Linked DNA regions of Peribacillus sp. FSL E2-0218. The protein of the gene in region 1 binds, or shares a complex with, the protein of each later gene. Links are inferred from orthologs where the notes say so. Each region holds a gene or a part of one and is shown on either strand. Other genes may lie near its edges. The genes, in order: secY, secG and secA.

The links.
Region 2: secY (region 1) and secG share a complex: the UniProt entries of both Escherichia coli proteins name them as parts of the sec protein translocase complex. The link is inferred for Peribacillus sp. FSL E2-0218 from one-to-one orthologs.
Region 3: the proteins of secY (region 1) and secA are in contact, whole or in part, in a crystal structure (PDB 3DIN), measured with the Thermotoga maritima proteins. The link is inferred for Peribacillus sp. FSL E2-0218 from one-to-one orthologs. Residues at the interface, in WP_004081795.1 of Thermotoga maritima: Glu108, Gly109, Glu110, Glu111, Ala236, Glu237, Arg238, Arg239, Ile240, Thr241, Ile242, Gln243, Tyr244, Ala245, Arg246, Arg247, Val248, Thr249, Gly250, Arg251, Arg252, Val253, Tyr254, Gly256, Ala257, Ser258, Thr259, Tyr260, Leu261, Pro262; in WP_004082002.1 of Thermotoga maritima: Glu261, Ala262, Arg263, Lys300, Ala301, Arg302, Thr303, Ile304, Ile305, Leu323, Tyr324, Asp325, Pro326, Val329, Ser330, Tyr333, Ile336, Lys340, Phe345, Val349, Glu363, Phe364, Tyr374, Ser375, Gly376, Gly377, Glu393, Ile395, Thr482, Ser483.

What each region holds. Positions count from the first base shown.
Region 1 is NZ_CP150304.1:145,925-148,983, reverse strand. What follows is about bases 162-3,059. They hold secY (preprotein translocase subunit SecY), read right to left. Parts: upstream 2,310-3,059; coding sequence 1,014-2,309; downstream 162-1,013. Other genes in these bases: rpsE (30S ribosomal protein S5), read right to left, coding at 2,981-3,059; rpmD (50S ribosomal protein L30), read right to left, coding at 2,782-2,964; rplO (50S ribosomal protein L15), read right to left, coding at 2,309-2,749; MHI53_RS00815 (adenylate kinase), read right to left, coding at 300-953. UniProt on the Escherichia coli protein: The central subunit of the protein translocation channel SecYEG. Consists of two halves formed by TMs 1-5 and 6-10.
Region 2 is NZ_CP150304.1:4,810,766-4,813,632, reverse strand. The notes cover bases 47-2,752. They hold secG (preprotein translocase subunit SecG), read left to right. Parts: upstream 47-1,135; coding sequence 1,136-1,369; downstream 1,370-2,752. Other genes in these bases: rnr (ribonuclease R), read left to right, coding at 2,291-2,752; MHI53_RS23315 (carboxylesterase), read left to right, coding at 1,511-2,257; MHI53_RS23325 (hypothetical protein), read right to left, coding at 417-959; MHI53_RS23330 (M15 family metallopeptidase), read right to left, coding at 47-361. In the rest of the region: more of MHI53_RS23330, read right to left, coding at 1-46; more of rnr, read left to right, coding at 2,753-2,867. UniProt on the Escherichia coli protein: Subunit of the protein translocation channel SecYEG. Overexpression of some hybrid proteins has been thought to jam the protein secretion apparatus resulting in cell death; while this may be true it also results in FtsH-mediated degradation of SecY.
Region 3 is NZ_CP150304.1:4,871,883-4,875,179, reverse strand. Bases 49-3,184 are described here. They hold secA (preprotein translocase subunit SecA), read left to right. Parts: upstream 49-427; coding sequence 428-2,941; downstream 2,942-3,184. In the rest of the region: MHI53_RS23630 (helix-turn-helix domain-containing protein), read right to left, coding at 1-32. UniProt on the Escherichia coli protein: Required for protein export, interacts with the SecYEG preprotein conducting channel.

The DNA.
Region 1 (3,059 bases):
TGGGAGATGTTTGAAAGGCGCACGCCTGACATAGCTTCTTTCAACTCTCTATATCACGACTCTTTAGGAATCCCAATAGAGTCACTGCATTTCTTCATCAATTTTGCCGACCGGATATGTCCGTGAAGATCACTTAAAAAGTAATCGCCCAATTCAGGGAATACCAAGTACAAGAACCTGATTAATAAATGTGCGAATGCTCTCGCGAAATCCATTATACCCTTTGTAATAAAGGAATGCACCAAGTTTAGATAGTAAGTTGTAAAATTGGTATGAATTTCTTAAATCAATCCAGACGATTAATTTTGCAAAGCACCAAGTAACACATCAATGTTTTCAAATACCTTATTAATATCTTGCTGTCCGTTAATGTTGACCAAGTATCCTTTTTCTCCGTAGAAATCAAGAAGTGGCTTGGTTTGTTTCAAATTCACATCTAAGCGATTTTGAACCGTTGCTTCATTATCGTCGGCACGTTGATATAATTCTCCGCCGCAGCGGTCGCATACATCATCTTTTGCTGGAGGATTGAATACAAGGTGATATGTCGCACCACAAGACTTGCAAATACGACGGCCTGTCAATCTTTCCATCAAGATGCTTTTATCCACATCGATATTAATGACAAAATTTATTTTGCGATCTAAATCAGTAAGGATGCCCTCAAGTGCCTCTGCTTGGGCCACGGTACGTGGAAATCCGTCAAGCAAAAATCCCTTAAGGCAGTCCTCCTTGCTTAAACGCTCACGTACAATGCCAATGGTAACTTCATCAGGTACCAATTCGCCTTTGTCCATGAATGATTTCGCCTTCAGACCTAATTCTGTTCCATCTTTTATAGCTGTTCGGAACATATCTCCAGTAGAGATATGAGGGATATTATATTTTTCTACGATTTGTTCAGCTTGAGTGCCCTTACCAGCACCCGGCAGACCCATTAAAACTAGATTCAAAATTTTCTTCCCCCTCAAACTCTATAATGGGTAAAGGGAACAAGTCGTTCCCAAAACTCATTACTTTATAAAGCCTTTATAGTGTCTCTTCACAAGCTGTGATTCAAGCTGCTTCATCGTATCAAGGGCAACCCCGACGACGATCAGCAAACTTGTGCCGCCAATCTGTGCAGATTGAGGCAGGTCAGCGAGCTTGATGAAGAATACCGGCAGAACGGCTATGATGGCTAAGAATATAGAGCCTACAAACGTTAAACGGTATAAAACACGTGTTAAATATTCTTGAGTACTCTTACCTGGACGAATCCCCGGCACATAGCCGCCTTGCTTTTTCAAATTCTCAGCCATTTGTTCAGGATTGACCTGAATGAATGCATAAAAATACGCAAAAGCAATGATAAGAGCGACATATATAACCATTCCAACAGGATGGGTATATGTCAGGTTTTCTGTAATCCAGCTAGTCACGCTGTTCTTTCCAAAGAAAGAAGCGATTGTAGTTGGAGTGATCAGAAATGCCATTGCAAAGATTACCGGAATAACCCCCGCAGCATTTACTTTCAATGGTAAATGAGTAGACTGGCCACCCATTTGTGTACGACCTGCCGCAGCACGTTTTGCATACTGAATAGGTATTTTACGTAATGCCTGCTGAATGAAGATGACAGCAACCACGATTGCTAATACTGCTAATACAATGAGGACAATCGATATGATTCGTAAGAATAATTGATCTCCGGCATTTTCGAATTGCTGTGCGTAAATCTGGTTTGCCGTATTTGGCAAGCTAGCAACGATACCAGCAAAGATTATGATGGAAATCCCATTACCCACACCCTTAGCAGTGATCAGCTCCCCTAACCACAAAAGAAAAGCTGTTCCTGCCGTCAAGACAGTTGCAATAAGCAAGTATGTTGCAATTCCAGGATTTTCAATCAACTGGTTATTTGACATATTATTGAACCCGTAAGACATACCCAAAGCTTGGATGAATCCTAGGATAATAGTGAAATAACGAGTGAATTGAGCTAATTTACGGCGCCCTGCTTCCCCTTGCTTAGACCATTCAGCGAACTTAGGAACGACGTCCATCTGTAATAGCTGAACGATGATGGATGCCGTGATATAAGGCATGATCCCCATCGCTAAGATTGAAAAGTTTTGCAGCGCCCCGCCGCCAAAGGTATTTAGAAGACCGATGACGCTCAGCTGGTCCTGTTGAGCAAGAAAATCGGCATTCACATGCGGTACAGGTATAAATGTACCGATGCGATAGACGATTAACATGAGAAGGGTAAAAATAATCTTGTTCCTTATTTCACCCACGCGCATAAAATTGGAGATCGTGCGAAACATTAGATCACCTCTGTTTTACCGCCAGCAGCTTCGATAGCTTCTTTTGCAGTAGAAGAGAATTTGTGAGCTTTAACAGTAAGCTTTTTCTCAATGTTTCCTTTGGCAAGAATTTTGATTCCTGCTTTTTCTTTACTTACAACTCCAGACTCAAGTAAAAGAGCTGGTGTTACTTCAGTACCGTCTTCGAAAAGATTTAACGTATCAAGATTCACGATAGCATAGTCTTTACGGTTAACGTTGGTAAATCCACGTTTAGGCAAACGTCTGAATAGAGGAGTTTGACCCCCTTCAAATCCAAGGCGTACACCGCCGCCTGAGCGAGCGTTTTGTCCTTTGTGTCCTTTACCTGCTGTTTTACCGTTACCAGATCCAATACCGCGACCTTTACGTTTACGTTCTTTACGAGAACCTTCTGCAGCTTTTAACTCATGAAGTTTCATGTTGGCACCTCCTTGTTAAGATAAAAATTATTTTATTGTTCTTTTACAGTAACAAGATGAGCAACTTTGGTAATCATACCGCGAATCGCAGGGTTATCTTCATGAATAACCGTTTGATGCATTTTGCGTAAACCCAAAGTGTTAACTGTAACACGTTGATCTTCAGGACGACCAATCAAGCTGCGAGTGAGGGTAATTTCTAATTTATTAGCCATAATTCGATTTCCCTCCTTATCCTAACAGTTCTTGTACTGATTTACCACGTAACTTAGCTACGTCTTCAGCACGTTTCAATTGCTTCAATCCTTCG
Region 2 (2,867 bases), 4.7 Mb from region 1 along the record:
GCATCATTCTTTTTTCAATTTTATCCTGAAAGATGAAATCCACTTTTGGGTAAACAAGATCTTCAGGTTTGTAATCTTCCGGCAAGCTGTATTGTTTGTTGACAAGTACAGGGATGCTTTCTGGGTTGGCTAAAGTCTGCAGGCCAGCCTGCGCGGGCTTGACCGTTTCATCCACTTCCACCTGGCGTTGGGCCGATTCTTTTGAATCATCTTGCTTATCATCAGTTTCTGTCTCCGTATGGTGGGAGCTCGGGTGTTCTTCTTTTTGCTCTTTTTTTTCATCGCTTGATTGGTCGAATGAACATCCGGACAATAAAATGAACGATGACAGAGCAGTTGCAGTAAATATAGGTTTTAACATATGAAAGGCCCCTTGCTTTTAATATAAGATTTCCTGCGATAGGCGTTTTGAAAGATTATCGTGACAAGTAATCCCTCGTCAATTCACTTTGGTACTTATCGAGGAATAAGCCGATCCAGACCACCATCAATAAAAATGGATAATCATTGCGGACTGCGGCTTCCACGACGGGTGCAGACCAAAAGTGAGATAGGAAACCGCCTGACATCCTGATCGTCTCGAAGGTGACCAGGGCGTGCAGCGATAGCCAGAGAATCGTAAGGGTGTTGGTGCCGAAACCAATGACGGCCGCTATGATGCTCAGCAGGATGGCGGCTGCACCGATCAGCAGCACATGGTAACTTGATTGGAAAAAGTCGATGCCGCTATTGGAAAGTCCATTATAAATAATAGCAGTAAAATAGACGGTTGTCGTGGTATATGCAGCAAATAATAAATATCGATTGCCATGATATTTTGCAAGCAGCAGCAAAAGCGGCGAGAGAATGATCAATAAGACACTGATGAGATTGCTGCCGCCTATCCATAAAGAATAGCCTGCAACCGCCGAGAACAGGATGGTCAATAAATCAAGAATCCGGAGAATGGGCTTGAACATGGTGACACCTCTTTCTTCCCTTTTTGTGAATTATCTCAAACTTTGATTCAAAAAGAAAATGATGAAGCTGCTGTTTAGGAATTCTTACCATTAAATGATAACAAAGATTGTGGATATCTTATGGGTGTGGTAAAGTTAAAGTAATTGTTTATTGGTACTTCAGGAGGTGTGATTGCATGCATGCATTTCTCATAACGCTTTTGGTGATCGTCAGTATCGCCCTTATTGTGACGGTATTGCTTCAATCGGGTAAAAGTGCAGGTTTATCAGGTGCGATTGCCGGCGGTGCTGAGCAGCTATTCGGAAAGCAAAAAGCTCGCGGCTTGGATTTGATTTTACATCGTGCAACGGTAGTATTAGCCATTTTATTCTTTGCTTTAACTTTACTTGTTGCATTCTTTGATGTGTAATCGATCAAAAATGAGTCTAGCTAAATAGCTAGGCTTTTTTCTTTGCACGATAGTTGCATGAATAGATATAGTAATTTTAGTACTTAATGATAGATAGGGAATTTTTTTGGATGCTATTTACTAATGAAGGAGCTAATTATCATGAAAATCAAGCTGCAGCAGCCCTTTACTTTTGAAGGCGGAAAAAGAGCTGTCTTACTATTGCATGGATTCACGGGGAATTCCGCAGATGTGCGGATGCTTGGACGTCACTTGGAGAAGCACGGTTACACCTGCCATGCCCCGCACTATAAGGGACATGGGGTTCCGCCAGAGGAGCTGGTGAAAACGGGCCCTGTTGATTGGTGGAAGGACGTCATGATGGCATTCGATTTCCTGAAGAGCAAGGGCCATGAGGAAATAGCTGTTGCCGGACTCTCTTTGGGAGGCGTATTTTCTCTTAAATTAGGTTACACTGTACCTATAAAGGGTATCGTATCAATGTGTGCGCCCATGTATATCAAAAGTGAAGAGATGATGTATAAAGGAGTATTGGAGTACGCTAGAGAATTTAAGAAGTATGAAGGAAAAACGCAAGAGCAAATAGAGCATGAAATGGACCTCCTGGCCGATAAACCGATGAATACATTGAAAGCCCTTCAGGAATTGATAACGGATGTACGGGAGCATGTCGATTTGATTTATGCACCGACATATGTCGTGCAGGGGCGGCATGATGACGTCATCAATCCGAAAAGTGCCGATATCATTTTTGATTCCATCGAGTCACCTGTCAAGAAACTGAAGTGGTATGAAGAATCCGGTCATGTCATCACGCTGGATAAAGAAAAAGAACAGCTGCATGAAGATGTATTGGAATTTTTAGAAAGTCTGGATTGGTCCGAATAACAAATTTATTATACCCTGAATAGGAGGGGTTTTATGGAAGATAACATTCAAGAACACATGAATAGGCTTTTGACGTACATGACCGACGAAGCATATAAGCCATTGACGGTACAGGAGCTTGAAGAGGCTTTGAAGATCGAAGACTCGGCAGACTTCAAGAATTTCGTCAAGGCGCTAGTGAAGCTGGAAGAAAAGGGATTGGTGGTCAGAACGAGAAGCAATCGTTACGGCCTGCCGCAAAAAATGAATTTGTTCCGCGGAAAATTAACGGGTCATGCAAAGGGCTTCGCATTTGTAACGCCTGAAGATAACCCAGGAATGGATGATATTTTCATCCCGCCAAATGAAACGGGTACAGCGATGCACGGAGATATCGTCATGGTACGAGTATCCTCGGAAACGTCCGGATCAAGGCAAGAAGGCACGGTCATCAGGATCCTTGAACGCGGAATAACGCAAGTGGTAGGTACATACTCCGAAAGCAAAAGCTTTGGTTTCGTCATCCCTGATGATAAAAAGATCGCAAACGACATCTTCATCCCGCAGCATGCTTCCCATGGAGCGGTGGAGGGCCATAAGGTTGTCGTCAAGCTGACTTCTTACCCAGAAG
Region 3 (3,297 bases), 4.7 Mb from region 1 along the record:
TCACGCAGTTTTTTTACACGTTCACCAATCATAATACCACCTCGAAACATGTTCTATTTATCTTCTACTTAAAATGTTAGTAGCCCACCTTTAAAAAAATTCAAACATGAAATCTGGTTGGATTACCTTGGCAGCATCAAATGATGGAAGGTTATGGATCATTCACATTTGCTTTTTGGAATAGTGGGGAGATTCCATGAATTATTTATACTTCCATCTATTTTAACAGTTTTACTCATGATTTATCCATTGTTTTTCGCAAGAATTGAATTCGGATCAATAGGCATGGAAGTGACATGAAGTTGTACCTCTAGGATAGAAGTGGTAAAATTAAGCGTGGATTAGGAATAACAGAAGATGCATTTCTTCTTACTTATATGAATTTTGTCATGGAACGATCATTACCATAATAGAGGAGCGTTATTGAATGCTTAATATATTAAATAAAGTTTTTGATCCGAATAAGCGAGAAATTAAACGTCTGGAAAAGATTGCTGACCAAGTCGAATCGCTGGCTGATGAGACGGCCGCATTATCGGATGAGCAGCTTCGTGCCAAAACGGGCGAGTTCAAAGAGCGCTACCAAAACGGGGAGACCGTCGATGATCTGCTCGTCGAGGCTTTTGCTGTTGCCCGTGAAGGAGCGAAGCGTGCCCTTGGCTTATATCCTTACCGTGTTCAAATCATGGGTGGGGCCTCACTTCATGACGGCAATATCTCGGAAATGAAGACAGGGGAAGGTAAAACATTGACATCGACCATGCCGGTTTATTTAAACGCGCTTACTGGTAAGGGCGTCCATGTCGTTACAGTCAATGAATACTTGGCCCACCGTGATGCCTCCGAGATGGGGGTATTGTTTGACTTCCTTGGTTTGACCGTCGGTTTGAACCTGAACAGCCATTCAAAAGAGGAAAAACAAGAGGCGTATAATGCCGATGTTACCTATAGCACGAATAATGAGTTAGGCTTCGATTACCTGCGTGACAACATGGTGTTATATAAAGAACAAATGGTCCAGCGGCCCTTGCATTTTGCTGTAATCGATGAAGTCGATTCCATTTTGATTGATGAGGCGAGAACGCCGTTGATCATTTCCGGTTCGGCACAAAAATCGGCCCAGCTTTATATCCAGGCCAATGCGTTTGTCAAAACGCTGCAAAAAGAAAAGGATTATACGTATGATGAAAAGACAAAGGGTGTACAGCTGACGGAAGAAGGCATGAACAGAGCCGAAAAAGCGTTCAATATCGATAATTTATTCGATATCACCCACGTTACTTTGAATCATCATATCAATCAGGCGTTGAAGGCGCATGTTTCGATGCATTTGGATGTGGATTATGTCGTTCAGGAAGGCGAAATAGTCATCGTCGACCAATTTACTGGCCGTTTGATGAAAGGCCGCCGTTACAGTGAAGGCCTCCACCAGGCCATCGAAGCGAAAGAGGGTCTTGAAATCCAAAATGAAAGCATGACTCTTGCGACGATCACGTTCCAGAATTATTTCCGGATGTACGAAAAACTTTCCGGTATGACCGGGACTGCCAAAACGGAAGAAGAGGAGTTCCGCAACATTTATAATATGCATGTCATTGCGATCCCTACAAACCGGAATATCATCAGGGATGACCGGGCCGATCTCATTTATGCGTCAACCGATGGTAAATTCCGGGCTGTTGTCGAGGACATCGCCGAAAGGCATGCAAAGGGGCAGCCTGTGCTTGTCGGAACGGTTGCCATTGAAACATCCGAAGTCATTTCAGCCTATTTATCCAAAAAGGGGATTCCGCACGATGTCTTGAATGCGAAAAATCATGAGCGTGAAGCGGAAATCATTGCCAATGCAGGGAATCAAGGTTCCGTTACGATCGCTACGAATATGGCTGGCCGTGGTACGGACATCAAGCTTGGTGAAGGCGTCAAGGAGCTCGGCGGTCTTGCCGTCATCGGAACGGAGCGTCATGAAAGCAGGCGTATCGATAACCAGCTGCGTGGTCGTTCCGGCCGTCAGGGAGATCCGGGGGTCACACAATTCTATTTATCCATGGAAGATGAATTGATGCGCCGTTTCGGCTCCGATAACATGAAAAACATGATGACACGACTCGGTATGGATGATACCCAGCCGATTCAAAGCAAGATGGTGACGAGGGCCGTCGAGTCTGCACAGAAACGAGTGGAAGGCAATAACTTCGATTCCCGGAAGCAATTACTGCAATATGATGATGTTCTTCGTCAGCAACGGGAGATTATCTATAAGCAGCGTTTCGATGTGATGGAAAGCGAAAACCTGCGCGAAATCGTCGAAACGATGATAGCGGCTTCCATCCAGCGCAATGTGGCAGCATTTGCCCCAATGGGTGATGAGGAAGGCTGGAACCTGCAAGGCCTTGTCGATTACCTGAACGGCAACTTATTCGATGAGGGGTCCATTTCCGTACCTGATTTAGAAGAGAAAAATGAAACGGAATTGGTTGATTTCATTTTAGCCAAAGTGAAAAATGACTATGACCAAAAAGAAGAAGAGCTATCCGAAGAGCAAATGCGTGAATTCGAAAAGGTCATCGTCCTTCGCGCGGTAGATAGCAAATGGATGGATCATATCGATGCAATGGAGCAATTGCGCCAAGGGATTCACCTTCGTGCTTATGGCCAAATCGATCCGCTCCGTGAATATCAATCAGAGGGCTTCGCCATGTTTGAGGCGATGATAGCCTCTATGGAAGATGAAGTCGCCAAATACATCATGAAAGCTGAAATCCGCAACAATCTAGAGCGGAAAGAAGTCATACAAGGACAAGCGGTGAACCCGAAGGAAGAAGACGGGGGCAAAGTGAAAAAGGCTCCGGCCCGTAAAAAGGATGACGTTGGGCGAAATACGTTATGTCCTTGCGGCAGCGGTAAAAAATATAAGAATTGCCATGGCAGTGTAGGCTAATATTAGGTGTATAATGAGTAAGGGACGGTCAAGTGCAGGGCTTGCCGCCTCTTTTCATGTTTCGTTTGCATAAAGTCGTATATTTGCATATAGTTTGAAGAGGCTTAATTGTACTGAGGCGAATCCCTCTGCAGGGATTTTTTCAACATATTTAATGAGGTGAATGGAAATGGAACTAGGAGAAATTAGAAATGAACTTGAACGGACAGCGCAACGATTAACGGACTTTAGGGGGTCTCTTTGACTTAGATGAAAAAGAGGCACGAATCGCTCAGCTTGAAAATGAGATGACACACCCTGATTTTTGGAATGATCAACAAAAAGCCCAGACTGTCATCAATGAAACGAATGCACTG